Regions from separate parts of the Streptomyces sp. NPDC048111 genome, predicted to be linked through region 2. Evidence: riboswitches for the same ligand, from Rfam matches in the RefSeq annotation. Region 2 holds a riboswitch; the other holds the start of a gene.

Region 1 (11,030 bases), on a different contig from region 2:
GTTCGAGGCCCTGCGCGAACCCCTCGCCGACCTCGCGACCCGGCACGGCCTGATCCTCGAACCCGGCCGCATGGTCCTGGAGTTGAGGCCCCCCGGCATGGACAAGGGAGTGGCCCTGGCCGCGTACGTACGGGAGGTGGGTGCGGAATCGGTCCTGTACGCGGGCGACGACCTGGGCGACCTGCCCGCGTTCGCGGCCGTGGAGAAGCTCCGCTCGGACGGTACGCCTGGGCTGCTGGTGGCCGCGGACACAGTCATCACCGACCTCGCCGACCAGGCCGACCTGACCCTGTCCGGCCCCGCCGAAGTAACCAGCTTCCTGAAGTCCCTGTCGACCCACATGTAACCCCGAGAGCGCTGGCTCGCCCCCACCCCCTCGATCGTGCGCCGACCGTGCCCGCGTTTCGCGCGTTCCCCGCACCCCTAACCCCGGCCATGTGCGGACCGTGCTCGCGTCTCGCGCGTTCCCCGCACCCCCAACCCCTCGGCCACGTGCGGACCGTGCTCGCTTCTCGCGCAGTTCCCCGCGCCCCTAACAGGACCGGTGCTGGTCCGCATGCGCATCCTCAGCCCGTCCGGCGTTTGAGGACGAGCGCCGTTCAGGCGCGAAAGGGGGGTTCGGGGGCGCAGCCCCTGAGCAGGGGTGCAGGGGGCGCAGCCCCCGCCGGGGTTCGAGGGGCGGAGCCCCTCAGGGGGTCTGGGGCGCAGCCCCAGGGGCCGGACCCTTCCAGCCCGCCGCACGGGCGGGTGGGTGGGCAAGCGCCGCCGGGGTCTGGGGCGGAGCCCCAGGGAGCCGGGCCAGCCAACCCCCGTCACGGGCGGGCGGGTGGGTAAACCCCCCGGGGCCCCGGGGCGCAGCCCCGCTGGGGGAAGCGAGGGGGCGGCGCCGAGCCCCCTAGACCCCCAACCCCTCCAACTGCTCCAGGAACCACCGCCGAGGCACCAACCCCACCCCCGCCGCAGCCAACCGCTTGGTCCGCTCCGCCCGCTCCCCCTCCGGCATGGACAGCCCGGCGTGCAGCGCGGCCGCCGTCCCCGTCACGTCGTACGGGTTCACGACGAGCGCGTCCTCGCCCAGCTCCTCGTACGCCCCCGCCTCCCGCGACAGCACCAGGACGCACCCCGCGTCGGACACCACCGGCACCTCCTTCGCCACCAGGTTCATCCCGTCGCGCACGGGGTTCACCAGGGCCACGTCCGCAAGCCGGTACGCGGCGAGGGAGCGCGCGAAGTCGTCCTGGACGTGCAGCACGACCGGCGTCCAACTCGCCGTCCCGTACGTGGAGTTGATGTCCTCGGCGACGCGTGCGACCTCCTCGGTGTACTCCCGGTACACCGCCAGGTCCTGTCGCGAGGGGTAGGCGAAGGCCACGTGCACGACCCGTTCGCGCCACTCGGGGTGGGTGTCCAGCAGGTGCCGGTAGGCGAGCAGGCCTCGCACGATGTTCTTGGACAGCTCGGTGCGGTCGACCCGCACGATCGTCCTGCGGCCGGCCCCGATCTGCTCGCGGAGCGCGGCCATCCGCTCCTCGACGTCCGCCTCGTGCGCCCGGCGCCGCAGGAAGTCCCCGTCCGCCCCGAGCGGATGCACGGCCACCACGGTCTCGCGCCCGGCCCCGGCCGAACCGGCCCCGTCCGAGCCCCCCGCCCCGTGCCGGAAGAACGACCGTCCCTCCTCACCCGCGCCCGGACGGCACACCTCGCCCTCGCCCGGCTCCAGCACCCCCGCCACCGAGTCCAGGAACGCCGAGGCCCACCGGCGGGTGAGGAACCCGAGCCGGTCGGCGCCCAGCATCCCGCGCAGCAGCCGGCGCGCGATGTCGTCGGGCAGCATCCGGAAGTAGTCCACCGGCGCCCACGGCGTGTGCGAGAAGTGGCCGATGCGCAGGTCCGGCCGCAGCTCGCGGAGCATCCCCGGCACCAGCGCCAGGTGGTAGTCCTGCACCAGGACGCGCGCCCCGTCCGCCGCCTCGGCCGCCAGTGCCTCGGCGAAGGCCCGGTTGTACTCCTCGTACGACGCCCACTGGCGCCGGAACTCCGCGTCGAAGACGGGCTCGAAGGGCGTCTGGTAGAGCATGTGCTGGACGAACCACAGCACCGAGTTCGCGATGCCGTTGTACGCGTCGGCGAAGACGTCGGGATCGATGTCCAGCATCCGGACACCCGGCTCACCGACCCCCTGGCGCACCGCCTCCCGGTCGCCCTCGGTGAGTGCCGCGCACACCCATACCGAGTCCGCGTCGGAGCCGATCGCGCTGAGCCCGGAGACGAGCCCGCCCCCGCCCCGCTTGGAGGCGAGGGAGCCGTCGTCGTTCAGGGCGTACGAGACGGGGCCGCGGTTGGAGGCGACGAGTACCTGGGCGAGGGGGTGTGCGTGCGGGGTGACCATGTTGCGGAACCTAGCCCGCCCCGCAATCTCTCAAACACCCGTACGCCCACCGCGAAGCCCCCGAACCGGCCACCGTCCCGTTCCCCGAACCGGCCACCGTCCCGTCCCTCAAGCGGCCCGGTGCACCGCGTACTCCTCGATCTCCCGCATCGGCGGCCGCTCCTCCGTGTCCACCGCGTACGTCCGCGGTACGAAGCCCTCCTCGCCCCGCTCGAACTGGGTGAGCTCCGGACGTACGAGATGGCCGCGCGACAGGCGCAGCTGGGCGGTGCGGTAGATCGCGGCGGCCATCCTGCCGAGCGCCTGCCCGTCCTGGTGGCGGTGGCGGCGCACGCCCACGTCCACCTGGGCCAGCGCGTCCAGGCCCACCGTGTGCAGCGCGTCCACGAGCAGTGCGAGCTCCACGCCGTACCCGACCGGGAACGGCAGCCGTTCCAGGAGCGAGCGCCTGGCCGCGTACTCGCCGCCCAACGGCTGGACGATTCCCGCCAGTTGGGGCCAGTGCAGATTGAGCAGCGGACGCGCCACCAGTTCGGTGACCCGGCCGCCCTGACCCCCCGTGGTCCCGAGGGGCCGGTCGTACATCGCCTTGACGAAGTCCACGCCGGGGTCGGTCAGGAGCGGCCCGACGATGCCGGAGACGAACGCCGCGTCGAAGTCCTTCAGGTCGGCGTCGACGAAGCACACGATGTCGCCGCTGGTCACCAGGAGCGAGCGCCACAGGACCTCGCCCTTGCCCGGCAGGGCCGGAACGCGCGGCAGGATCGTGTCCCGGTGCACGACCCGCGCCCCGGCCGCCGCCGCGACCTCGGCCGTACGGTCGGTGGAGCCGGAGTCGACGACCACCAGCTCGTCCACGAGCGGCACGGTGTCGGTCATCAGCTCGCGCCGGATCGCGGCCACGATGTCACCGACCGTGGCCTCCTCGTCGAGCGCGGGCAGGACGACACTGACGGTCGTCCCCGTGCGGTGTTTCGCGGCCAGGATCCGGTCGATGGGCCGGTCGGCCGCGGACCAGGAACGCCTGCTCAGCCAGCGTTCCACCTCTTCCAGCACGGTCCTGGGCCTCCTCGTGTGATCCATCTCGCGGTTCGGACGACTATCTCAACCGTCCGGGGCTTCGGTTACAGTCTTGAACAACGCGGACGACGCTCGCATGCCGGGGTCGTCACGCCGACAATCGAATACCGCTCATCCAGAGGGGCAGAGGGAAACGGCCCGTTGAAGCCCCGGCAACCCTCCAGTCGGTTCTCGTCGATCGCACAGATCAAGACACGGGGCCACCGGCTAGGGAAGGTGCCAAATCCGTCTCATGGCGAGGTTCGCCATGAGGAAGATGAGGAGAAAGGGCCTCCCTCCATGTCTGCACAGACTGTTGCCTCCCGCACCGCCGTCGACCTCGGTCCCGCGTCCGGGCTTTCCTGCCGCGAGTGCGGCGAGCGTTTCGAACTTGGCCCGATCTTCGCCTGCGAACTGTGTTTCGGACCGCTCGAAGTGGCTTATGACCTGCCGCTCGGCGACCCCGAGGCGCTGCGCAAGCAGATCGAGTCCGGTCCCGAGAACATCTGGCGTTACGCCCCGCTGCTGCCCGTCCCCGCGGACGTCGCCGACAAACCGAACCTGAACCCCGGCTTCACCAAGCTCGTCAAGGCCGAGAACCTGGCCCGCGAGCTGGGCGTCGAGCCCGGCAAGCTGTTCGTCAAGGACGACTCCGGCAACCCGACGCACTCCTTCAAGGACCGTGTCGTCGCCCAGGCCCTCGAGGCCGCCCGAGCCTTCGGCTTCACCACGCTCTCCTGCTCCTCCACCGGAAACCTGGCCGGAGCCGTCGGCGCCGCCGCCGCCCGGGCCGGCTTCCGCTCCTGCGTGTTCATCCCGCACGACCTGGAGCAGGGCAAGGTCGTCATGGCCGCGGTGTACGGCGGCGAGCTCGTCGGCATCGAGGGCAACTACGACGACGTCAACCGCTTCTGCTCCGAGCTCATCGGCGACCCGCTGGGCGAGGGCTGGGGCTTCGTCAACGTCAACCTGCGGCCGTACTACGGCGAGGGTTCCAAGACGCTGGCGTACGAGATCTGCGAGCAGCTCGGCTGGCAGCTCCCCGACCAGCTGGTCATCCCGATCGCCTCGGGCTCCCAGCTCACCAAGATCGACAAGGGCCTCCAGGAGCTGATCAAGCTCGGCCTGGTCGAGGACAAGCCGTACAAGATCTTCGGCGCCCAGGCCGAGGGCTGCTCCCCGGTGTCGACCGCCTTCAAGGCCGGCCACGACGTCGTACGCCCGCAGAAGCCCGACACCATCGCCAAGTCGCTCGCCATCGGCAACCCGGCGGACGGCCCCTACGTCCTGGACATCGCGCGCCGCACGGGCGGTGCGGTGGAGGACGTGAACGACGAGCAGATCGTGGACGCCATCAAGCTGCTCGCCCGCACCGAGGGCATCTTCGCGGAGACCGCGGGCGGTGTGACGGTCGGCGTGACGCGCAAGCTCATCGAGGCCGGCCTCCTCGACCCGTCGCTCACCACCGTCGTGCTCAACACCGGTGACGGGCTCAAGACCCTGGACGCGGTGGCGGCCACCTCCCAGGCGACCGCGACCATCCGTCCCAGCCTGGACGCCTTCCGCGACGCGGGCCTCGCCCACTGAGCACTGCCGAACGACTAGGAGCACCGACACCATGAGCGTGAACGTCCGCATCCCCACCATCCTGCGCACCTACACGGGCGGCCAGGCCGAGGTCGCCGCCGAGGGCACCACCCTCGCCGAGGTCATCGCCGACCTGGAGAAGAACCACACGGGCATCGCCGCGCGCGTCCTGGACGACCAGGGCAAGCTGCGCCGCTTCGTCAACGTGTACGTCAACGACGACGACGTCCGCTTCGAGCAGGGCCTGGAGACGGCCACGCCCGACGGTGCCGGTGTCTCGATCATCCCGGCGGTCGCTGGCGGCTGAACGCCGCAGCACCCCTGCACCCGCCGAACGCCGCGCGCGGTATTCGGAATTGCCCCCTCCGCACGAGAAGCGGAGGGGGCAATTCAACATGGTTGAGCGGGGTACAGTTGGGGAAGCCCCTTCGCTTCGTGTGCCGAGCGCATATGAGAACGCGACAACATGGGGTCAAAGTGTGAGAGCCCTTTGCGCCTTAAGTGCGCTTTGCCCGGCCCGACTTGCCCCGGAATGTTGAATTGATGGCATTCCGCTCTCCTCGCGTGCCCGGAATTCTCGTCCGATTGACCTGTTGCAGAGGGCAGTTGGGCAGATACATTCAGCCGCGGTCGACGCGTTCCGGCGCACACCCTCTCCTGTCGGAGGGTGCAGGTCTGACCCGGGTCCGCGAAGTGTGGTCCCGTGCAAGGGCCAGTAATAGGGGAGTTAGGCATGGCTCAGGGCACCGTCAAGTGGTTCAACGCGGAGAAGGGGTACGGCTTCATCGCGGTCGACGGTGGTGCGGATGTTTTCGTCCACTACAGCGCGATCCAGATGGACGGTTACCGCACCCTTGAAGAAGGTCAGCGAGTCGAGTTCGAGATCTCGCAGGGCCAGAAGGGTCCGCAGGCGGACATGGTCAAGCTCGCCGTCTGATCTCGGCGCGATCGACCACCGACGCAAGCAGGCATGAAGGGGGCCACCCCCAAAGGTGGCCCCCTTCACGCATCCCCTCCCCCTGGGGCTCCGCCCCGGGCCCCGAGCGCTTGCCCGGCCGCCCGTGCAGGGTTCGAAGGGCGCGGGCCCCTGCGGCTCCGCCCCAGACCCCGGGGGCGCTTGCCCACCGGCCCGCCCGTGACGGGGGTTGGCTGGGCACCGGCTCCCTGGGGCTGCGCCCCAGACCCCGAGGCGCTTGCCCACCCGCCCGCCCGTGCAGGGGGTTGTATCGGCTGAGCCCTGGGGCTGCGCCCCAGACCCCCCAGGGGGCTTGCCCACCCGCCCGCCCGTGACGCGGGTTGAAGGGTTCGGCCCCTGGGGCTGCGCCCCAGACCCGCTGAGGGGCTCCGCCCCTCGAACCCCGGCGGGGGCTGCGCCCCCTGCACCCCCGCTTTCGCGCCTGAACGGCGCTCGTCCTCAATCGCCGGACGGGCTGAGGTGGCCGATGCGGGCCAGCACCAGTGCTGCTAGGGGCGCGGGGAACTGCGCGAGAAGCGACCGCGGTCCGCACACGACCGCGGAGCCAAGGGGTGCGGGGAACTGCGCAACCCCCGGGCACCCCCAGCCCTGCCAGGGGCGCGGGGAACTGCGCGAGCAAGCGGGCACGGTCCGCATGCGACCGAGGTTTTTGGGGGCGCGGGGAACTGCGCGAGAAGCGACCACGGCCCGCAGGGGAGAGGGGGTTCGAGGGGCGCGGGGAACGGCGCGAGGAGCGAGCACGGCCCGCACACGGACGAGGGGTTGAGGGGCGCGGGGAACTGCGCACACCCCGGGCCCCGGGGGGCGGGCGGCCCCGGGTGGCATCCGCGGGCCCCCGGGGCGGCGCCCCCGGGACAGGCCGACCCGCAGGGCAAATCAGAGCGCCCGGTTCAAGAGACTCGCTTGCACTCGCAGGTGCCGAGTGCTAATCATTGGGCTTAGCACTCTCCAGGTGAGAGTGACAGAACTTGGATCGGGCCAGTGAGGCCCGCAACCCGGGTGGGGCAAGGAACCACAAGGGCTGCAGGCCGTCCGTCGCGGGCACGAGCGCGATCCACGAAGAACGCCACCCCTGTCCGGGAGGACCACTTCACATGGCCAAGATCATCGCGTTCGACGAGGAGGCACGGCGCGGTCTCGAGCGCGGGATGAACCAGCTCGCCGACGCCGTCAAGGTCACCCTCGGCCCCAAGGGCCGCAACGTCGTCCTCGAGAAGAAGTGGGGCGCCCCCACGATCACCAACGATGGTGTTTCCATCGCCAAGGAGATCGAGCTCGAGGACCCGTACGAGAAGATCGGCGCCGAGCTGGTCAAGGAAGTCGCCAAGAAGACGGACGACGTCGCCGGTGACGGAACGACCACCGCGACCGTCCTCGCCCAGGCCCTGGTGCGCGAGGGTCTGCGCAACGTCGCCGCCGGCGCCAACCCGATGGCCCTGAAGCGCGGCATCGAGAAGGCCGTCGAGGCCGTCTCCGCCGCCCTCCTGGAGCAGGCGAAGGATGTCGAGACCAAGGAGCAGATCGCTTCGACGGCCTCCATCTCCGCCGCCGACACCCAGATCGGCGAACTCATCGCCGAGGCGATGGACAAGGTCGGCAAGGAAGGCGTCATCACGGTCGAGGAGTCGCAGACCTTCGGTCTCGAGCTCGAGCTCACCGAGGGCATGCGCTTCGACAAGGGCTACATCTCGGCGTACTTCGCCACCGACATGGAGCGTATGGAGGCGTCGCTCGACGACCCGTACATCCTGATCGTCAACTCGAAGATCAGCTCGGTCAAGGACCTGCTGCCGCTCCTCGAGAAGGTCATGCAGTCCGGCAAGCCGCTGCTGATCATCGCCGAGGACGTCGAGGGCGAGGCCCTGTCGACCCTGGTCGTCAACAAGATCCGTGGCACCTTCAAGTCCGTCGCCGTCAAGGCCCCGGGCTTCGGTGACCGCCGCAAGGCCATGCTCGGCGACATCGCCATCCTCACGGGCGGCACCGTCATCTCCGAGGAGGTCGGCCTCAAGCTGGAGAACGCCGGTCTCGACCTGCTCGGCCGCGCCCGCAAGGTCGTCATCACCAAGGACGAGACGACGATCGTCGACGGCTCCGGTGACAGCGACCAGGTCCAGGGCCGCGTCAACCAGATCCGCGCCGAGATCGAGAACAGCGACTCGGACTACGACCGCGAGAAGCTCCAGGAGCGCCTCGCCAAGCTCGCCGGCGGCGTGGCCGTCATCAAGGCGGGCGCGGCCACCGAGGTCGAGCTCAAGGAGCGCAAGCACCGCATCGAGGACGCCGTTCGCAACGCGAAGGCGGCCGTCGAGGAGGGCATCGTCGCCGGTGGTGGCGTGGCCCTGCTCCAGGCTTCCGCGGTCTTCGAGAAGCTTGAGCTCGACGGTGACGAGGCGACCGGCGCCAACGCCGTGAAGCTCGCCCTGGAGGCCCCGCTCAAGCAGATCGCCGTCAACGGTGGTCTCGAGGGTGGCGTCGTCGTGGAGAAGGTGCGCAACCTGGCCGTCGGCCACGGTCTGAACGCCGCGACCGGCGAGTACGTCGACATGATCGCCGAGGGCATCATCGACCCGGCGAAGGTCACGCGCTCCGCGCTGCAGAACGCCGCCTCCATCGCGGCGCTCTTCCTCACCACCGAGGCCGTCATCGCCGACAAGCCGGAGAAGGCCGCCGCGGCCGCTCCGGGCGGCATGCCGGGCGGTGACATGGACTTCTGAGCCCCGGCTCAGCAGCTCCTGGTCGTAACCGAGGGCGGCACCCCCATCGCGGGGGTGCCGCCCTCGGGCGTTCCCCGAACCTCTCCCGCACGTCCACCTCCGAACCTCTCCCGCACTTCTTCCGGACTTCTCCCGTGGTTCGCGCAGTGTGCGGGGTTCGGTTTTCCCACCCATCGAAGGTGGTGCTGGCTCCATGGTGAAGGCCTTCGGGCGGGGCTAACTTGGTGATCGGAGGGCGCGACCGGCCCTGATCGGCACACAGCCGACTGACGTACACCTGGGGGAGTTTCATGCGTACCGCACGCCGGCTGATCCGTACCGTCGCGGCAGCGAGCCTGACCGCGCTCGCGGTCGTCGCGCTGGGCGCGTGCGGCTCGATGGACGCGATGGGCGACACGACGTTCAAGGACGACGCGAAGCTCAAGGACCGCATCACCGCGGTACGCATAGACGGCCGAGCGGACGGCTTCCGGGTGCGCGGCAAGAACAAGCTGACCCAGGCGTCCGTGCACCGCGAGGTCACCTACCGGGGCAAGTCGAAGCCGCAGGATCCGACGTTCCGGGTGGACAACGGCGTACTGGTCCTCGGCGGTTGCGCGGGCCACTGCTCGGTGGACTACGTGGTGGACGTCCCGGCGGGCGTCCCCGTCACGGGCACGACACGAGCGGGCCGGCTGAGCCTGTCGTCCGTGGGTCAGGTGCAGGTGTCCACCGACGACGGCGGAGTGAAGGTGCGCGGCGCGACGGGCCCGGTCGACATCCGCACGAGCAACGGCGCGATCGACGCGGACGGCCTGAAGGGCGCGAACACCACGGCCACCACATCGAACGGCTCGATCTCCCTCTCGCCCGACACGGCCCAGGACATCACGGCCCGCTCCAGCAACGGCAGCATCACGGTGACGGCCCCGCGCGCCCCCTACCGCGTCTCGGCCCGCACCAGCCACGGCCGCCAGGCTCTCGGCATACCCGACGACCCCTCCGCCCCCCACCACCTGACGCTGACGAGCGCCAACGGCGGCATCACCCTGAAGCAAGCCAAGTAGCCTCGGCGAACCGCCACCCCACCCCCGCCTCGGACCGTCACCGGCCGTCACACTCCGCGCCCATTCGGACGCGAAGCGCAACAAGTGACGACTAAGGTGGGAGCCAAGTGCGCAACAAGGGAGGGGTGTTGGCGACGAGCGAGGATGAGGGAGCGCCGCATCCACCGCCCCGGATGTTCGGCGTGCTGGACGTGGGGGCCGCGGCGGCGGGCGACGTGGTCGCCGAGCTGTCGTCCTTCACGACGTTCCGGCGCCGGGTGGACGAACTGCTCCGCACCCTCAAAGGGTCACCGGCCGGCCCGCACGAAGTGGGTCAACAGCGCGTGGCCCGCGACCAGTTCGGCGGCGGGGCCGCCGCCTTCCACGAGGCATCGGGCCTGTTCGCCTCCTACGACAGGGTGATCGCCGAACTGGAAACCCTGTCGACTCTGCTGGCGGACTCCCTTGAAGGCATGGGCATCGCGGTCCTCGCCTCGCACGAGGGCTACCAGAACATTGACGAGGACGTCCGCCGACGGATGGCCGCGATCAGCGAGGAGACCAGAAAGCACTACGGCCCCGCCCCTGCCCGGCCCGCCCCGGCCCCGGGCAAGCCCCGCCCCGGCGGCGACACCGGAGGCACGATCTGATGGGCGCGAGCACCCCCTTCGAGGGAATGAGCCACGAGGCGATGCTGGCCTGGCTGGACCGGGCGAACGGAGGCACGGTCCAACAAGCGGCCGACCGGCTGGCCGCCGCGGCCCAGGAGATCCGCACGATCGCGGACGACCTGAAGGTCCGCCCCCAGTGGGTGGAGTGGAAGGGTGCGGGCGCGGACGCGTTCCGCACCTGGAGCGCGGACCTGGCCAACGCCGCGCTCCGCCTGGGCGACTTCAGCGAAGGCTCCGCAAAATGGCTGACCCAGGCCGCATCCGCCATCGCCACGGCCCAGGCGGCCATGCCCCGAGCCACCCCGCCCCCAAACCCGGCGCGGGCCCCCCGCGAGCACCCACAAGAACCGACGCCCCTGGAATCGGACCGTGAACGGCTCCGCCAGGAGGCGGTGACCCAAATGAGAAAGCTGAGCCAGGCCTACCGGCACTGCGAAACCCAGTTGAACGCCCTTGAGCGGCCCCGGTTTCCGTCGATGCCGACTGCGATCGTGCCGGAGCACGTCCGGTTGCGCGACCGAAATGGCACGGACATTGGCTCGGTTCCGGCGGGCCAGGATGCTGGTCCCCTCGCCCGCAGTGCCCCAGCGCATGCACACGCGTCCG
Region 2 (17,183 bases):
CCACGGGCTTCCACGGACTGCATGTGACGGGCGGCCTGATCGCCTTCCTGCTGGTTCTGGGCAGGACGTACGCGGCCAAGAGGTTCACCCACGAGCAGGCGACCGCGGCCATCGTCGTGTCCTATTACTGGCACTTCGTCGATGTCGTGTGGATCGGCCTCTTCGCCACGATCTACCTGATCCAGTAACCGGGCCCGTAGGTCCGCACCACATCCAGCATCGACGCAGAAGATCCTGACACCGGGGTAATCCGTGAAAAAGCTCTCCGCACGACGACGCCATCCGCTGGCGGCGGTCGTCGTCCTACTCCTCGCGCTGGCGGCCACCGGGGGGCTGTACGCCGCGTTCGCGCCCGCGGGCAAGGCACAGGCTGACGAAACCGCCCAGTCCCTCGCCATCGACGAGGGCAAGAAGCTCTACTCCGTCGGCTGCGCCAGCTGCCACGGAACCGGCGGTCAGGGCACCTCTGACGGCCCCTCCTTGGTCGGCGTCGGCGCCGCAGCGGTGGACTTCCAGGTCGGCACCGGCCGTATGCCGGCGCAGCAGCCCGGCGCCCAGGTGCCGAAGAAGAAGGTCATCTACTCGCAGTCCGAGATCGACCAGCTCGCCGCGTACGTGGCCTCGCTGGGCGCCGGTCCGAGCGTGCCGACCGACTCGCAGTACAACCCGAGCGGTGCCGACGTCGCCAAGGGCGGCGAACTGTTCCGCACCAACTGCGCCCAGTGCCACAACTTCACGGGTGAGGGCGGTGCGCTGACCAACGGCAAGTTCGCCCCCAGCCTGGAGGACGTGGATCCCAAGCACATCTACGAGGCCATGCAGACCGGCCCGCAGAACATGCCGTCCTTCCCGGACACGACGATGCCGCAGAAGCAGAAGCAGGACATCATCGCGTACCTGCACGCCGTGAACAGCGACAAGTCCGCGAGCCCCGGTGGCCTCAAGCTCGGCGGGCTCGGCCCGGTCAGCGAGGGTCTGTTCGGCTGGATCTTCGGTCTGGGTGCCCTCATCGCAGTAGCCATCTGGGTCGCGGCCCACACCGCTAAGGCCAAGAAGTCATGAGTAGCCAAGAGAATTCCGAGAGCCTGCCTGAAGCGCAGGCCACCGCGCACGGCGCGGTAGAGACCGCGGGCGACCCGTTCGCCGACCCGGGACTGCCGGCCCACAAGCCGCGCGTCCAGGACATCGACGAGCGGGCCGCCAAGCGTTCCGAGCGTGCGGTCGCGTTCCTGTTCTTCCTGTCCATGGTCGCGACGGTCGGCTTCATCGCCTCGTACGTGATCTTCCCGGTCGACAAGATCGTCTTCATCTTCCCGTTCGGGCACGTCAGCGTCCTCAACTTCGCCCTGGGTCTGACCCTGGGCGTGGCGCTGTTCTGCATCGGCGCGGGCGCGGTCCACTGGGCCCGCACCCTGATGTCGGACGTCGAGATGCCGGCCGAGCGACACGAGATCGCGGCCCCGCCGGAGGTCAAGGCGCAGGTCCTGGCCGACTTCAAGCAGGGCGCGGCCGAGTCCGGCTTCGGACGCCGCAAGCTGATCCGCAACACCATGTTCGGCGCGCTGGCCATGGTGCCGCTCTCCGGTGTGATGCTGCTGCGCGACCTGGGCACGCTGCCCGAGGACAAGCTGCGGCACACCATGTGGTCCAAGGGCAAGGCCCTGATCAACATGAACACCAACGAGCCGCTGCGCCCCGAGGACCTGCTGGTCGGTTCCCTCACCTTCGCCAAGCCCGAGGGCCTGGAGGAGGACGCGGAGGACTTCCAGACGCAGATCGCCAAGGCCGCCCTGATGCTCGTCCGGATCAAGCCGGAGGACATCAAGGACAAGCGCGAGCTCGAATGGTCGCACCAGGGCATCGTCGCCTACTCGAAGATCTGCACCCACGTCGGCTGCCCGATCTCCCTGTACGAGCAGCAGACGCACCACGTGCTCTGCCCGTGCCACCAGTCCACCTTCGACCTCTCCGACGGCGCCCGCGTCATCTTCGGCCCGGCCGGTCACGCCCTTCCGCAGCTGCGGATCGGCGTGAATGACGAGGGTTACCTCGAAGCGCTCGGCGACTTCGAAGAGCCCGTCGGTCCTGCCTTCTGGGAGCGCGGATGAGCACCACGACAGACGCACGGCGCGAAGCGCCCGCCGGTGAGCGGATCGCGGACTGGGCGGACGGCCGGCTCGGGATCTACTCCCTGGCCAAGGCCAACATGCGCAAGATCTTTCCGGACCACTGGTCCTTCATGCTCGGCGAGATCTGCATGTACAGCTTCATCATCATCATCCTCACGGGTGTGTATCTGACGCTGTTCTTCCACCCGAGCATGAACGAGGTCGTCTACGACGGCTCGTACGTGCCGCTGCAGGGCATGCACATGTCCGAGGCGTTCAACTCGACCATGCACATCAGCTTCGACGTGCGCGGTGGTCTGCTGATCCGGCAGATCCACCACTGGGCGGCGCTGATCTTCCTCGCCGGCATGTTCGTGCACATGATGCGCGTGTTCTTCACGGGCGCCTTCCGCAAGCCGCGCGAGGTCAACTGGCTGTTCGGCTTCCTGCTGTTCGTCCTCGGCATGTTCACCGGCTTCACCGGTTACTCGCTGCCGGACGACCTGCTCTCGGGCACCGGTGTCCGCTTCATGGAGGGCGCGATCCTGTCCGTGCCGATCGTCGGCACGTACCTCTCGTTCTTCCTGTTCGGCGGAGAGTTCCCCGGCGGCGACTTCGTGGCCCGGTTCTACTCGGTCCACATCCTGCTGCTGCCCGGCATCATGCTCGGCCTGATGGTGGCCCACCTGATCCTGGTCTTCTACCACAAGCACACCCAGTTCGCGGGCCCCGGCCGGACGAACAAGAACGTCGTCGGCATGCCGCTGCTCCCGGTGTACATGGCGAAGGCGGGCGGCTTCTTCTTCCTGGTCTTCGGCGTCATCGCGGTCGTCGCGGCGATCGCCTCGATCAACCCGATCTGGGCGATCGGCCCCTACCGGCCGGACCAGGTGTCCACCGGCGCCCAGCCCGACTGGTACATGGGCTTCTCCGAAGGCCTCATCCGAGTGATGCCGGGCTGGGAGATCAACCTGTGGGGCCACACGCTCGTCCTGGGTGTGTTCATCCCGCTGGTGATCTTCCCGCTGGTCCTCGCGACCATCGCGGTGTACCCGTTCATCGAGTCCTGGATCACCGGGGACAAGCGCGAGCACCACATCGCGGACCGGCCGCGCAACGCGCCGACCCGCACCGCGTTCGGTGTCGCGTGGATCACCTGGTACCTGGTGCTGCTCGTGGGTGGTGGAAACGACCTCTGGGCGACGCACTTCCACCTCTCGATCAACGTCATCACCTGGTTCGTGCGGATCGCGTTCTTCGTCGGCCCGGTCCTCGCGTTCATCGCCACCAAGCGGATCTGCCTGGGTCTGCAGCGGCGCGACGCCGAGAAGGTGCTGCACGGACGTGAGTCCGGCATCATCAAGCGGCTGCCGCACGGCGAGTTCATCGAGGTGCACGAGCCGCTGGACGCCGGTGCGCGCTACAAGCTCACCGCGCACGAGCAGTACAAGCCGGTCGAACTCGGTCCCGAGACCGACGAGAACGGTGTGGCCCGCAAGATCTCGCGGGTCCAGAAGGTGCGCGCCAAGCTCAGCAAGGGCTACTACGGCGAGGGGAACCAGATTCCCAAGCCGACGGCCGAGGAGTACGAGGAGATCACGAGCGGCCACGGCCACCACTGATCCCCGCCCGACCTGTCGGTCGCCACAACCGAGGCTCCGGCCCGGCCCCCGCAACGGGGCCGGGCCGGAGCCTTTTCGGCTGCCGGGCGGGCGCCCGCGTCCGTACTGCGGGCAGGGGCGCTGAGCGGCCCGCCCCTGTCGATAGGCTTGCGGACGGTATCCAGACCTTTGACCACCAGGAGCGAGCATGAGCGCTGTTACCCCCACCGGAGGCGACACCGTGGCGGCCCACTCCTGGCCGAGCGTCCTGGACGCACTGCTCAGCGGCGCCGACCAGAGCGCGGACGTGACCGCCTGGGCGATGGACCGCATCATGCGCGGCGAGGCCACCGACGCCCAGATCGCCGCCTTCATGGTGGCCCTGCGCGCCAAGGGCGAGACCGTCCAGGAGATCACCGGTCTGGTGCGTGCCATGTACGAGCACGCCAACCTCATCGAGGTGCCCGGGCGGAGCGTCGACATCGTCGGCACCGGCGGGGACGGCGCCAAGACCGTCAACATCTCCACCATGGCCGCCATCGTGGTCGCCGGGACCGGCGCCAAGGTCGTCAAGCACGGCAACCGGGCCGCCTCGTCGGCGAGCGGTTCGTCGGACGTCCTGGAGAAGCTCGGCGTCAACCTGGAGCTCACCCCGCGGCGGGTGGTGGAGGTGGTCGAGCAGGCGGGCATCACCTTCTGCTTCGCCGTGAAGTTCCATCCGGCGCTGCGTTACGTGGCCGCCGCCCGGCGTGAACTCGGCATCCGCACCACCTTCAACGTGCTGGGTCCGCTGACCAACCCGGCCAGGGTGCGGGCCACGGCGGCCGGAGTGGCCGACCCCAGGATGGCTCCGATCGTCGCGGGTGTGTTCGCGGAGCGGGGCTCCTCCGCCCTGGTCTTCCGCGGTGACGACGGGCTGGACGAACTCACCACCACCGGCACGTCCCGGGTGTGGGTCGTGCGCGACGGGCAGGTGCGCGAGGAGGCCTTCGACCCGCGCGACGTCGGCGTCGAGACCGTGCCCATCGAGGCCCTGCGCGGTGGGGACCCCTCGTACAACGCCGACGTCGCCCGCCGCCTGCTGGCCGGCGAGCACGGCCCGGTGCGCGACGCGGTCCTGCTCAACTCGGCCGCCGCGCTGGTCGCCCTCGATCCGGGGAGCGGCCCGTTGGCCGGGCAGATCGGCGACGCGATGGCCCGGGCGGCCGAGGCCGTCGACTCCGGGGCGGCCCGGGGCGCGCTGGACCGGTGGGTCGCGGCGAGCAACGCCTGAGCCGCTGCGGCCGCGTGTGATGTGACGCAGGGCGCAGTCCGGATCGCGGACTGCGCCTTGCGCACGCGCGGACCTGTGGCAGGATGCTCTTCAAGGTCATGAGTGACAGCGATTTAGGCCCCGGCTCGCTGTCCGGCAACCCTCCGTCCGTGGCGGGGTGCCCCGGGTGAAGACCAGGTCGTGGGCAGCAAGGCCCTCGGCAAGCGCGGACCCCTGGACATCGCGTGATGTCACAGCCCTGGGGTCCTGGTCCTCAAGGGAGCAGTCTCGTGAGCAAGCGAATGCGATAGGGCGAACCGCCCCTTCTTCACCCCCTCCGCGCACCCATCTCCGGGCTGCGTGTTCGAGGTCAACCCCCGTACACGGCACGGCAGTCGAGCCCGCACACCGATGTGGCTCCGCTCCGCCGTACCCGGGGGTCCGAAGTCAACTCGCCCTGACCTGCCGGGAGATACCGCCATGTCCGCACGCCCCGCCGCCACTGTTCCCGCCTCCACCGCTGTCTCCGCCCCCGCCACGGCCTCCGCCCCCGCCACGGCCGAGGCGGGCGCCCCCTGCTGCGCCGCGCCGCTGCCGGTGCTCGGCCGTGACGTCACCGTGCCGCTGGTCACCGGGGACGAGGTGACGTACGCCGCGCTCGACTACGCCGCGAGCGCGCCCGCGCTGCAGCGGGTCTGGGACGACGTCGCCGCGTACGCCCCGTACTACGGCAGCGTGCACCGCGGGGCCGGGTACCTCTCGCAGCTCTCCACCGACCTGTTCGAGAACAGCCGGGTCACGGTGGCCGAGTTCCTCGACTGCCGCCCCGGCGACCAGGTCGTCTTCACCCGCTCCACCACGGACTCGCTCAACCTGCTCGCCCAGGCGCTCCCGGCCGGCTGCGAGGTCTTCGTCTTCGAGACCGAGCACCACGCCTCGCTGCTGCCATGGCGCGACGCACGCGTGACCTACCTGGACGCCCCGCGCACCCCGCACCAGGCCGTCGAGACGCTGGAGCGCGCGCTGGCCGACCGCGACCCCTACGGGCCGGCGCTCGTCTGCGTCACCGGCGCGTCCAATGTCACCGGTGAGCTGTGGCCGGTGCGCGAACTCGCCGCCGCGGCGCACGCGCACGGCGCCCGCATCGTCCTGGACGCGGCCCAGCTCGCGCCCCACCACCCCGTCTCCGTAAGGGAGTTGGACGTGGACTGGGTCGCCTTCTCCGGGCACAAGCTGTACGCGCCGTTCGGCTCGGGCGTGCTGGCCGGGTGCGCGGACTGGCTCCAGGAGGCCGAGCCGTACCTCGCGGGCGGCGGTGCCTCCAAGACGGTCGCGCGGCGCCCGGACGGCGGGGTGGACGTCGAGTGGCACACCACGGCCGCGCGCCACGAGGCCGGGTCGCCCAACGTCATCGGCGTGTACTCCATCGCCTCGGCGTGCAAGGCGCTCACCGAGGCGGGCTTCGACGCGCTCGTCGAGCGGGAGCAGCACCTGATCACGAAGGTCCGCGAGGGGCTCGCGGAGGTGCCCGAGGTGCGGATCCTCTCGCTCTTCGGGGACGACGCGCCCCGGGTGGGCGTCCTCTCCTTCGTCGTGGACGGCTGGAACAGCTCGCACTTCGCGGCGGCGCTGTCCGCGGAGCACGGGATCGGGGTGCGCGACGGCCTCTTCTGCGCGCACCCGCTGGTACGCACCCTGCTCGGCAGCGACCCGCAGGACCCGGGCGAGTGCGGTGCGCCCGGCGCGGAGCCGGGGGAGCGGTCGCTGAACGCGATCCGGGTGAGCTTTGGGGCGGGGACGCCGGATGAGCATGTGGAGCGGTTTGTGGGGGCGGTTCGGGGGTTGGTTCGGGAGGGGGCGAAGTGGGAGTACCGCACCGTGAACGGCCGCTGCGTCCCCGCCCCCTGACCCCCTGGGGCTCCGCCCCGGGCCCCGAGGGTGCTTGCCCACCCGCCCGCCCGTGCAGCGGGTTGTACCGGCTGAGCCCCTGGGGCTCCGCCCCAGACCCCGAGGGGTTTGCCCACCCGCCCGCCCGTGCGGGGGGTTGGAGGGTGCCTGGCCCTGGGGCTGCGCCCCAGACCCGCTGAGGGGCTCCGCCCCTCGGACCCCGGCGGGGGCTCCGCCCCCTGCACCCCCGCTTTCGCGCCTTAAGGGCGCTCGTCCTCAATCGCCGGACGGGCTGAGGTGGCCCGGTGCTGCCCAGCACCGGTTTTGTTAGGGGCGCGGGGAACTGCGCGAGAAGCGAGCACGGTCCGCACATGACCGGAGGTTTTGGGGGCGCGGGGAACTGCGCGAGGCAAGCTGGGCCGCACGTGCTGCCCGGCACCGGTCCTGCCAGGGGCGCGGGGAACTGCGCGAGGCAAGCTGGGCCGCAGGTGCTGCCCAGCACCGGTCCTGCCAAGGGGCGCGGGGAACTGCGCGAGAAGCGACCACGGTCCGCGCACGACCGGGGTTAGGGGCGCGGGGAACTGCGCGAACCCCGGGCAGCACCGTGCCGCCGAGGGGCGCGGGGAACTGCGCGGACCCGGGGCCGGGCGGGCCGGGTTAGGCGTCCAGGCCGATGGCGAAGGCGGCTTCCAGGTCGTGCTGGGAGTACGTGCGGAACGCCACGTGCGTATCCGTCCCCTCAACCCCGGGGATCTTCGAGATGCTCCCCGGGATGATGTCCGCCAGGTCGTCGTGGCGGGCCACCCTGACCAGCGCGATCAGATCGTACGTACCCGTCACCGAGTACACCTCGCTGACGCTGTCCAGCGCCGCGATGGACTCCGCGATCTCGGGGATCCGGTCCACGCTGGTCTTGATGAGCACGATCGCGGTGATCACGGCTGGCTTTCTCCCTCGGTGGCGGCCGGACCCGCGGGCTTCACGGGCTCTCGGCGTTTCACTCTATCCGGCCCGCGGAAACGGGCCCACGCGTAGAGGAACCCCGTACCGAAGCCGACCAGGTGCGCGAGGTAGGCCACCCCGGGCCCGGACGACGCGCCGCGGATCGCCAGCCACTGCAGGGCGAACCAGAAGACCAGCACGATCCACGCCGGAAAGCGCAGCGGCAGAAAGAGGAGGAAGGGGAAGACGCTGGTCACCCGCGTCCGCGGGAAAAGGCGCAGAAACGCGCCGAGGACCGCGGAGATCGCCCCGGACGCCCCCACCAGCGTCTGGTCGGAGCCCGCGTGCGCCGCCGCGTACGCGAACAGGGCCACGTAGCCCGCCACCAGGTAGAACAGCGCGAACTCGGCCCACCCGAGCCGCTCCTCGGTCATCGCGCCGAAGACGTACAGGAACAGCATGTTGCCCAGCAGGTGCAGCCAGCTGCCGTGGACGAAGAGCGCGGTGAGCGGCGTGAGCAGGGCGTGCGGGCGCCCCGCCATCAGTTCGTCCGGTACGACGCCCCAGCGTGTGAAGTAGTCGCTCTGGGCGCTCAGGATCGCGTCGCCCGTGCCGTACGCCGGGTTGAATCCGGACACCGGGCTGACGAGGAAGAGCAGACAGCACGCCGCGATCAGTCCGTACGTCACGGTCGGACCGTGCACCGCGCCCTTGAGGATCGCCGCTCCCCGCCACTTGATCATGGGGAGAGAATGGCGCAAAGGGAGCTTTCGGTACAGACCGCCTCGCCGTGCCAGGGGCGCACGGGTAGGCCGTAGGGTTGCGGGCAGGTAGTACTCCCGCAGTTCGACGGCGCACCGCGAGATCCTGGACCATGGAAGTGGAAAAGAGGGCGGCACCACATGACCACCGTTCCCCAGATGACCGCCGATTCCCGGTGGCGCTGCACGCTCTGCGGAAACCTCACCCGTTTCGATGTCACCCGTTCGTCGAAAGTGATCGAGTACGTCCATCTGGACCTCGCGGGCGAGCCCAAGGTGGAGGAACGCGAGGTGGTCAGTGAGACCATCGAGTCGGTCCGCTGCCGCTGGTGCAACGCGGTGGACCAGATCGAGCTGGTGGACCGGCCGGGTACCGACTCCGCGCCCGCCTCCTGAGGGCGGTGCCCGCGCGGTACGGATGACAGTTGGGGTGACGGATTGTGGAGCATGCAAGCGGTGCGGAAGCGGCCGCTGCGGCCGGTGACGGCCCCGCCGAGGTGCTCGACCGCCCGCTGCCCGAAGGGGTGCGGCGCCGGGTCGTCGCCTTCGTGTCGGAGGCGTTCGGCGGCCTGACCGTCGCCGAACTGCCCGGGCAGCTGCGGCAGTACGCCCGCTTCACCCCGACCCGGCGCGCCAAGTTCGCCGGCAACGCGATGGCCGCGGCGCTGGAGAGCGACCCGGTCTTCCGCCAGCGCATCGGCGAGCGGCTCAAGGAGTCGCAGCCGGAGCTGGCCGGCGCCGTCGAGGCGGGCTCGCCGCCGGCCGCGGCCGATCCCGTCGACGTGGCGGCGGCCGCCTATGTGCTGCGGCCCGCCGGCTGGGTGAAGCTGGTGGCCGCGGCCGGCGAGGAGGCCCAGCGCGCCTTCGCCGAGCGGGCCGACGAGGAGGGCCGGCGCGAACTGGAGCGGCTGCGCGAGGAACTCGCCGAGGCCCGCGCCCTGGTCAAGTCCGAGAACGAGGCCCTGCGCGCCGAACTGCTGGCCGCCCGCAAGGAGGCCGAGGCGCTCCAGCGCAAGCTGCGCAGCGCCCAGAGCGATGTGAAGCGCGGCGAGGCCGCCCTGCGCAGGACCACCGCCGAGATCGACGGCATCCGGTCCGAGGCCGCCGCCCAGGTGGCCGCCGCCGAGAGCGAGACCCGACGGCTCAAGACCCGGCTCGGCGAGGCGGAGGCCGGTCTTGAGGCGAGCCGGCGCGCGGTGCGCGAGGGGCGTTCGGTGGAGGACATGCGGCTGCGGCTGCTGCTCGACACCGTCCTGGAGGGTGCCCAGGGCCTGCGCCGCGAACTGGCCCTGCCGCCCGCGTCGGTGCGGCCCGCCGACACCGTGGACGCGGTCGAGCCGGGCACCATGACGCCCAAGGACATCGCGGCCCGCGCCCTGTCGGAGACCGATCCGGCACTGCTCGACCAGCTGCTCGCGCTGCCCCAGGTGCATCTGCTGGTGGACGGCTACAACGTCACCAAGACCGGCTATCCCACGATGCCGCTGGAGAAGCAGCGGCTGCGGCTGCTCGGCGGCCTGTCCGTGCTCGCCGCGCAGACCGGCGCCGAGGTCACCTGTGTCTTCGACGGCGCGGAGCTCGCGGCGCCGGTGCTGCTCGCGCCGCCCCGTGGCGTACGGGTGCTGTTCTCCAAGCCCGGGGTGACCGCCGACGAGCTGATCCGTCAGCTGGTGCGGGCCGAGCCGTCGGGGCGGCCCGTGGTGGTCGTCTCGACGGACAAGGAGGTCGCGGACGGCGTCGCCAAGGCGGGCGCCCGGCCGGTCGCCTCGCTGCTCCTTCTGAAGCGGCTTTCACGGGTCTGAGGCTTTGCGGGCGTTCTGCAACTCCTGTGTTCAATGCCCGAATTCGACTGCTCGTCGGCGAGCGCTCCGTCAAGTGCCCACTACTGCGCGTGGGATGACAGTAAAGAATCCTCGCGGTGACCGTCTTTTTTCCTATCAGGATTTGAACTGATCACAGGAAGGTCACTAGGGTCGGGCCTCGTACCTTCATGTGGTTGATCACTCGTTCGGGGTGTCCGTGAGGGTCCCGTCGGATGTGCAGTGTTCGGCGGCTGAGGAAGAAGGAGCTCGCCTTCGTGGGGTCCCACCGTCGTCCCAAGCCCGCGAGCCGCACTCGTGTGACCGTGCTCAGCGCCACCGCCGCCGCGGTCGTCGCCCTCACCTCGCAGGCCGCCCAGGCCGACCCGAAGCCCACCAAGGACGAGGTCAAGAGCAAGGTCGACAAGCTCTACGACGAGGCCGAGCAGGCGACCGAGGCGGCCAACGGCGCCAAGGAGAAGCAGGGTCAGCTCGAGAAGCAGATCGGCGAGATCCAGGACAAGGTGGCCCGCGGCCAGCAGGAGCTCAACACCCTGCGCAGCGGCCTCGGCTCGATGGCCTCCGCGCAGTACCGCTCCGGCGGCATCGACCCCTCGCTCGCGCTCTTCCTCTCCTCGGACCCCGACGACTTCCTCGACAAGGCCTCCGCGCTCGACCAGTTGAGCAGCACGCAGACCGAGGCGCTCCAGAAGATCCAGGGCAAGCAGCGCACCCTGGCCCAGGAGCGCAAGGAGGCCCAGGACAAGCTCAAGGACCTCGCCGACACCCGCCAGGTGCTCGACAGCAAGAAGAAGGAAGTCCAGGGCAAGCTCGCCGACGCGCAGAAGCTGCTCAACTCCCTGACCGCGCAGGAGAAGGCGGCCCTCACCGCCGAGACCGACCGCGCCAACCGCTCCAACGAGCGCCCCGACCTCGGCAAGGACGTGCCGGCCTCGGGCGTCGGCGCGGCCGCGCTCGCCGCGGCCCAGACGCAGCTCGGCAAGCCCTACAGCTTCGGCAAGACCGGCATGGCGAGCTTCGACTGCTCGGGCCTGACCGGTTACGCCTATGGCCAGGCGGGCGTCCACCTGCCGCGCACCTCGCAGGAGCAGGCCACCCGCGGCACCCGCATCGGCCGCAGCGAACTCAAGCCCGGCGACCTGGTGCTGTTCTTCGGGGACCTGCACCACATCGGCCTGTACGCCGGCAACAACATGGTGCTGCACGCCCCGCACACCGGCGCGGTCGTCCGCTACGAGTCGATCAACAACATGCCCTTCCAGTTCGGTGTGCGCATCGGCTGACCCGCCGCACCCCCCGTCAGTCGCCGACACCGCCCAATCGGGCGAATTGCGGCACCCCATACTGACCCGACGCCCCGCCGGTGACCTGTGTTCTCCGGTGGGGCGTCACTTTGCGTAGGCGGCGCGGTCGTTGGCCCACGGGTATCCGCCCGGTTACTGTCCGGCGTGCGGTTCCCCCGGTGACTCGCCGCCCGCCCGGGCGGCAGGGGCCGCACGCAGTGCAAGGGAGTACGGCATCCGTGGCGTCCCATCGCCGGCCTTCGCAGTCGGGCCTGACCCAGAGCGCCCGCGTCACCGTCCTTTCGGCCGCGGCGGCAACGGCCGCGGCGGCCCTCGCGGCGCCCGCGGCGAGCGCCGCCCCGTACGAACCGGCCCCCTCGGGGCGGGCCAAGGTCGACCGGCTCTTCGAGGAGGCCGAGAAGGCCACCGAGCAGTACGACAAGGCCGACGAGCACGCCGAACAGCTGCGCCGTGAGGTCCGGCAGGCCCAGGACGCCATCGCCCGCGGCCAGGACCGGATCAACCGGATGCGCGGCGCGCTCGGCGCCATCGCGGGGGCGCAGTACCGCTCGGGCGGCATCGACCCCGCGCTCGCCCTGCTCCTGTCCTCGGACCCGGACAGCTATCTGGACCAGGCCGCCGCCCTCGACCGGCTGAGCGAGCGCCAGGCCGGCGCGCTGCACGACCTCCAGCACGAGCAGCGCCACCTCGCCCAGCAGCGCGCCGAGGCCACCGGCAAGCTCACCGAACTGGAGCGCAGCCGGGCCGAAGTGGCGCGGCACAAGCGGACGGTGGAGTCGAAGCTGGCCGAGGCGCGCCGCACGCTGAACGCGCTGCCCACCGCCGACCGGGCCGCCTTCGACCGCGCCTCGCGCTCCTCGCGCCCCGAACTGCCCCCGCTCTCCGGCTCCGCCCCCGCCTCCTCGCGGGCCGCGGCGGCCGTGCAGGCGGCCCGCTCCGCGATCGGCAAACCGTACATCTGGGGCGCCAACGGGCCCTCCGGGTTCGACTGTTCGGGCCTGATGCAGTGGTCGTACGCCCGCGCCGGGGTCGGGCTGCCGCGCACCTCGCAGGCCCAGCGCTACGCGGGCCACCAGGTGCCGCTGTCCGAGGCCAGACCCGGCGACCTCGTCGCCTACCGGCACGACGCCAGCCACATCGCGATGTACGTGGGCAACGGCCAGGTCGTGCACGCCCCCTACCCCGGCGCGCCGGTGCGCTACGACCCCGTCGGGATGATGCCCATCTCCTCGGTGACGCGCGTGTGACCGTACGATCGGCGACGTGGCAGGTCATGGGCGCGGACGGACGGCGCGGCGCGGGCGGGCGGCGGGATGCGTCCTCGCCGTGCTGCTGCTCGGCGCGGCCTGCTCCGCGCCGGGCCGTGCCCCCGACGCCACCGCGGGCGAGGTGCAGCGGGTGCTGGACGGGCGCGCGGCCGCGGTCCTGAAGCACGACGCGGACGGCTATCTGGCCGCCGTCGACCCGGCCGCGACCGGGCTGCGGGCCGCCCAGGGCGCCGAGTTCGCCAACCTGGCCCAGGTGCCCCTGACGTTCTGGGCCTACCGGGTCAACGGCGTGGAACGGCACGGCGCGACGGCCACCGCCGCGGTCGACCTGCGCTACCGGATCCAGGGCTACGACACCGCCCCCGTGACGGCCGGCCGCACCCTGACCCTGGAGCGGCGCGGCGCGCGCTGGTACGTCACCGGGGACCGGCCCGCCCGGGGCGCCGCCCAGCTGCTGTGGCAGCAGGGCCGGGTCACCGCCGTGCACGGCGCGCACAGCCTGGTCCTGGGGGTGGGCCAGGAGCCGGCCCGGCTGCACGAGATCGCGGCGGCCGAGGACGCGGCGGTGCCGGCCGTCTCGGCGGCCTGGCCGGGGAAGTGGGCCGGCCGGGTCGTCGTCCTGGTGCCCGGTTCGCTGGAGGCCATGGCCGCCCTGCTCGGCGCGCCCGCCGCGTCCTACCGGGGCATCGCCGCGGTGACCACGGGCGAGGCGGGCGGCGCGGGAACGGCCCCGGCGGACCGGGTGATCATCAACCCGGACGCCTACGCGGTCCTCGGCGACCTCGGCCGCACGGTCGTCCTGACGCACGAGACCACCCATGTCGCGACCCGCGCACACACCTCGCCCGCCACCCCGATGTGGCTCTCGGAGGGGTACGCGGACTGGGTCGGCTACCGCGACACCGGCCGCACCGCCGCGCAGGCAGCCCCCGAACTCCAGAAGGCCGTGCGCGCGGGCGCGCTGCCCGCGGACCTGCCCACGGACGCCGACTTCGGCTTCGACGGCGGCGCGGACCGGCTGGCCCGGGCGTACGAGGGCGGCTGGCTGGCCTGCCGCATGATCGCGTCCCGCTGGGGCGAGGCGGCGCTGGCCCGCCTCTACACCGAGATCGGCGAGCAGGCACAGCGGGAGGGCGCCGCAGAGAAGGCCATGGGTGACCAACTCGGGCTGACGCCAAGGGAGTTCACGGCGCAGTGGCGTGCGTACGTACGGGCGGAGCTGGGCTGAGCGCGGACGGCAGACCGCGGTCCGGGCACGTCGAGCGCCACAGCTGCCGCCCGGCGAGCACACAGGCCGCGACCAGCAGGCCGTTGCGGACGGTGAGCAGCAGCAGGCCGAGCCAGTCGCTCGCCACCACGTGCGAGAACCAGATCGGGAACTCCAGGAACGTCACGGCCGTCGCCGCCAGGACGAGTTGCGCGGGCCGCAGCATCGGGCCGCGTCGGAAGGCCAGGCACACCGCGGCGAGCCCGACCAGCCACAGCAGGTACTGGGGGCTGATGACGCGGCTCGTGGTGGTGAACAGGAGCACCGCGGTGAAGGCGGCGTCCGCCGGGGTGCTCGGGCGCAGCGGGCCCCGGGCCCTGACCCGCCACAGCAGCAGCCAGCCGAAGGCCAGCACGGTCAGGCCCATCGCGAGGGTCGATACCAGCGGGACGTACGGGCCGAGGAACTCCACCGAGCCGTAGTTCAGCTGGACCCGGCCCGCCCAGCCGAACTGCCGGGCCGCGTGGAAGACCAGCGCGCCCAGCGACTCGACCTCCGTGCCGCGCTCGCGCTGGAAGGTGAGGAAGGCGAACGCGCCCGGCGCCGCCGCCGCGCACACCGCCAGCAGGACGGCCGCGGTCAGCGCGGCGGCCGTCAGGGCGCGCCGCGGGGCGCGCACCAGCAGCAGGACCGGCCACACCTTGAGCAGCGCCCCGACCGCGGCGAGCGCGCCCAGCACCCGGGGCCGGCGCACCCCGGCGAGCAGGCCCGCCACCGCCACGGCGGTCACCATCAGGTCGTAGCGGGCGTACGCGGTGGGGCCGAGCAGCGGCACCCCGAGCGTCCACACCCAGGCGCCGTTCAGGGACTTGCCCGGGCGGCCCGCCGTGTACATCAGGAGGGCGAGGACCAGCGCGTCCGCGAGCAGGACCAGGAGGAAGAACGCCGTGGCGTAGTCCACGAACGGCAGCGCGGCGGGGGAGAGGACCGCGAGGGCGGCGCCGGGCGGGTACTGCCAGGTCACGTCGTCCAGGGGGTAGGTGCCGGTACGGAGCACCTGCGACCAGCCCTGGTAGATCACCCGTACGTCGCTGCTGACGTCCGGGCCCGGCAGCACCAGCACCCGCAGGACGCACAGCAGCAGCAGATAACGGGTCGCGGCCCAGGTGACCGCGACGGCGAAGGGGCGCCGGGTGGTGTGCATGATGTCCGCCTCGTCCTCGTTTCGGGGGCCGGAGCCAGCCATGATGCCGGTGGCACGGCGTGTCGGCGGTCAGGCGGGGCCGGGCCCGCCGGGGTTCCCCGGCGCCGCCCCGCGGGCTCCTCTCGGCTGCGCGGCCGGGGTTCGGTACTGTCGGCGGCGATGCACAAGACCTTGATCGTGACCAATGACTTCCCGCCCCGCCCCGGCGGGATCCAGGCGTTCCTGCACAACATGGCGCTGCGGCTCGACCCCGACCGGGTGGTCGTCTACGCCTCGACGTGGAAGCGCGGCCGCGAGGGCGCCGAGGCGACCGCCGCCTTCGACGCCGAGCAGCCGTTCACCGTCGTACGGGACCGCACCACGATGCTGCTCCCCACCCCCCGGGTCACCCGGCGGGCCGTCGGCCTGCTGCGCGAGCACGGCTGCTCCTCGGTGTGGTTCGGGGCGGCGGCGCCGCTCGGTCTGATGGCGCCCGCACTGCGCAGGGCGGGCGCGGAACGCCTGGTGGCGACCACCCACGGCCATGAGGCGGGGTGGGCCCAACTCCCCGGCGCGCGGCAGCTGTTGAGGCGGATCGGCGAGGGCACGGACACGATCACCTACCTCGGCGAGTACACCCGCTCGCGGATCGCGGACGCGCTCACCCCGCAGGCGGCGGCCCGCATGGTCCAACTTCCGCCGGGGGTGGACGAGAAGACCTTCCACCCCGGCTCGGGCGGCGACGCGGTGCGCGCGCGGCTCGGCCTCACGGAGCGGCCGGTGGTGGTGTGCGTCTCGCGGCTCGTGCCGCGCAAGGGGCAGGACACCCTCATCCTCGCCCTGCCCGCGATCCTCGCGCGGGTGCCGGACGCGGTGCTGCTCATCGTGGGCGGCGGGCCGTACGAGGCGGACCTGCGCAAGCTCGCGGAGCGGACCGGGGTCGCGTCCTCGGTGCGCTTCACCGGGGCGGTGCCGTGGGCGGAGCTGCCCGCGCACTACGGCGCGGGCGACGTCTTCGCGATGCCCTGCCGCACGCGGCGCGGGGGCCTGGACGTCGAAGGGCTCGGCATCGTCTATCTGGAGGCCTCGGCGACGGGTCTTCCGGTGGTGGCGGGCGACTCCGGGGGTGCGCCGGACGCGGTGCTCGACGGGGAGACGGGGTGGGTGGTGCGGGGTGGCTCCGCCTCGGACACGGCGGAGCGGGTGGTTTCGCTGCTTCTGGATGCGGGGTTGCGTGGGCGGATGGGGGGGCGGGGGCGGGAGTGGGTCGAGGAGAGGTGGCGCTGGGACCTCCTCGCCACCAAACTCCGCACCCTCCTGTAGCCCGCCGGGGCCCGGCCCCCTCCGCGCAGTTCCCCGCGCCCCTCAACCCCGTCTGCGTGTGCGGGCCGTGGTCGCTTCTCGCGCAGTTCCCCGCGCCCCTGGCGGGATCGGTGCTGGGCCGCATGCGTATGCCGGCCTGCTTCGCGCAGTTCCTCGCGCCCCCAACCCCGCCTTCGTGTGCGGGCCGTGGTCGCTTCTCGCGCAGTTCCCCGCGCCCCTTAACTACCTGGTGCTGGCCCGCATCGGGGTATTTCAGCCCGTCCGGCGTTTGAGGACGAGCGCCGTTCAGGCGCGAAAGGGGGGTTCGGGGGCGCAGCCCCTGAGCAGGGGTGCAGGGGGGCGGGCCCTCAGGGGGTGTAGATCGCCTCGATCTCTGCCGCGAAATCCTTGGCCACAACATTCCGCTTCAGCTTCAGCGAAGGCGTGATGTGCCCCGCCTCCTCGGTGAACTGCGCCCCCAGCACCCGGAACTTGCGTACCGACTCCGCCTTGGAGACCGCCGCGTTGCCGTCGTCCACGGCCCGCTG

What was found. Region 2 has a riboswitch for S-adenosylmethionine ahead of ACGF3I_RS17980 (aminotransferase class V-fold PLP-dependent enzyme). Riboswitches for the same ligand answer to the same signal wherever they lie in the genome.
Region 1: another riboswitch for S-adenosylmethionine. It lies ahead of thrC (threonine synthase); the one in region 2 lies ahead of ACGF3I_RS17980 (aminotransferase class V-fold PLP-dependent enzyme).

What each region holds. Positions count from the first base shown of each region.
Region 1 is NZ_JBIDBD010000037.1:1,136-12,165, forward strand. It holds gene otsB (trehalose-phosphatase) at 1-346, shown strand, start outside; gene ACGF3I_RS31995 (trehalose-6-phosphate synthase) at 896-2,389, opposite strand; gene ACGF3I_RS32000 (glucosyl-3-phosphoglycerate synthase) at 2,498-3,445, opposite strand; SAM riboswitch class I at 3,578-3,732, shown strand; gene thrC (threonine synthase) at 3,749-5,035, shown strand; gene ACGF3I_RS32010 (MoaD/ThiS family protein) at 5,067-5,342, shown strand; gene ACGF3I_RS32015 (cold-shock protein) at 5,769-5,972, shown strand; gene groL (chaperonin GroEL) at 7,106-8,728, shown strand; gene ACGF3I_RS32025 (DUF4097 domain-containing protein) at 9,019-9,774, shown strand; gene ACGF3I_RS32030 (hypothetical protein) at 9,882-10,403, shown strand.
Region 2 is NZ_JBIDBD010000009.1:156,370-173,552, forward strand. It holds gene ACGF3I_RS17955 (heme-copper oxidase subunit III) at 1-188, shown strand, start outside; gene ACGF3I_RS17960 (c-type cytochrome) at 253-1,062, shown strand; gene ACGF3I_RS17965 (Rieske 2Fe-2S domain-containing protein) at 1,059-2,108, shown strand; gene ACGF3I_RS17970 (cytochrome bc complex cytochrome b subunit) at 2,105-3,730, shown strand; gene trpD (anthranilate phosphoribosyltransferase) at 3,918-4,982, shown strand; SAM riboswitch class IV at 5,077-5,194, shown strand; gene ACGF3I_RS17980 (aminotransferase class V-fold PLP-dependent enzyme) at 5,442-6,869, shown strand; gene ACGF3I_RS17985 (Lrp/AsnC ligand binding domain-containing protein) at 7,506-7,787, opposite strand; gene ACGF3I_RS17990 (rhomboid family intramembrane serine protease) at 7,784-8,533, opposite strand; gene ACGF3I_RS17995 (hypothetical protein) at 8,693-8,947, shown strand; gene ACGF3I_RS18000 (NYN domain-containing protein) at 8,992-10,353, shown strand; gene ACGF3I_RS18005 (NlpC/P60 family protein) at 10,629-11,654, shown strand; gene ACGF3I_RS18010 (NlpC/P60 family protein) at 11,894-12,922, shown strand; gene ACGF3I_RS18015 (hypothetical protein) at 12,939-14,171, shown strand; gene ACGF3I_RS18020 (glycosyltransferase 87 family protein) at 14,128-15,354, opposite strand; gene ACGF3I_RS18025 (glycosyltransferase family 4 protein) at 15,514-16,656, shown strand; gene ACGF3I_RS18030 (AMP-dependent synthetase/ligase) at 17,004-17,183, opposite strand, start outside.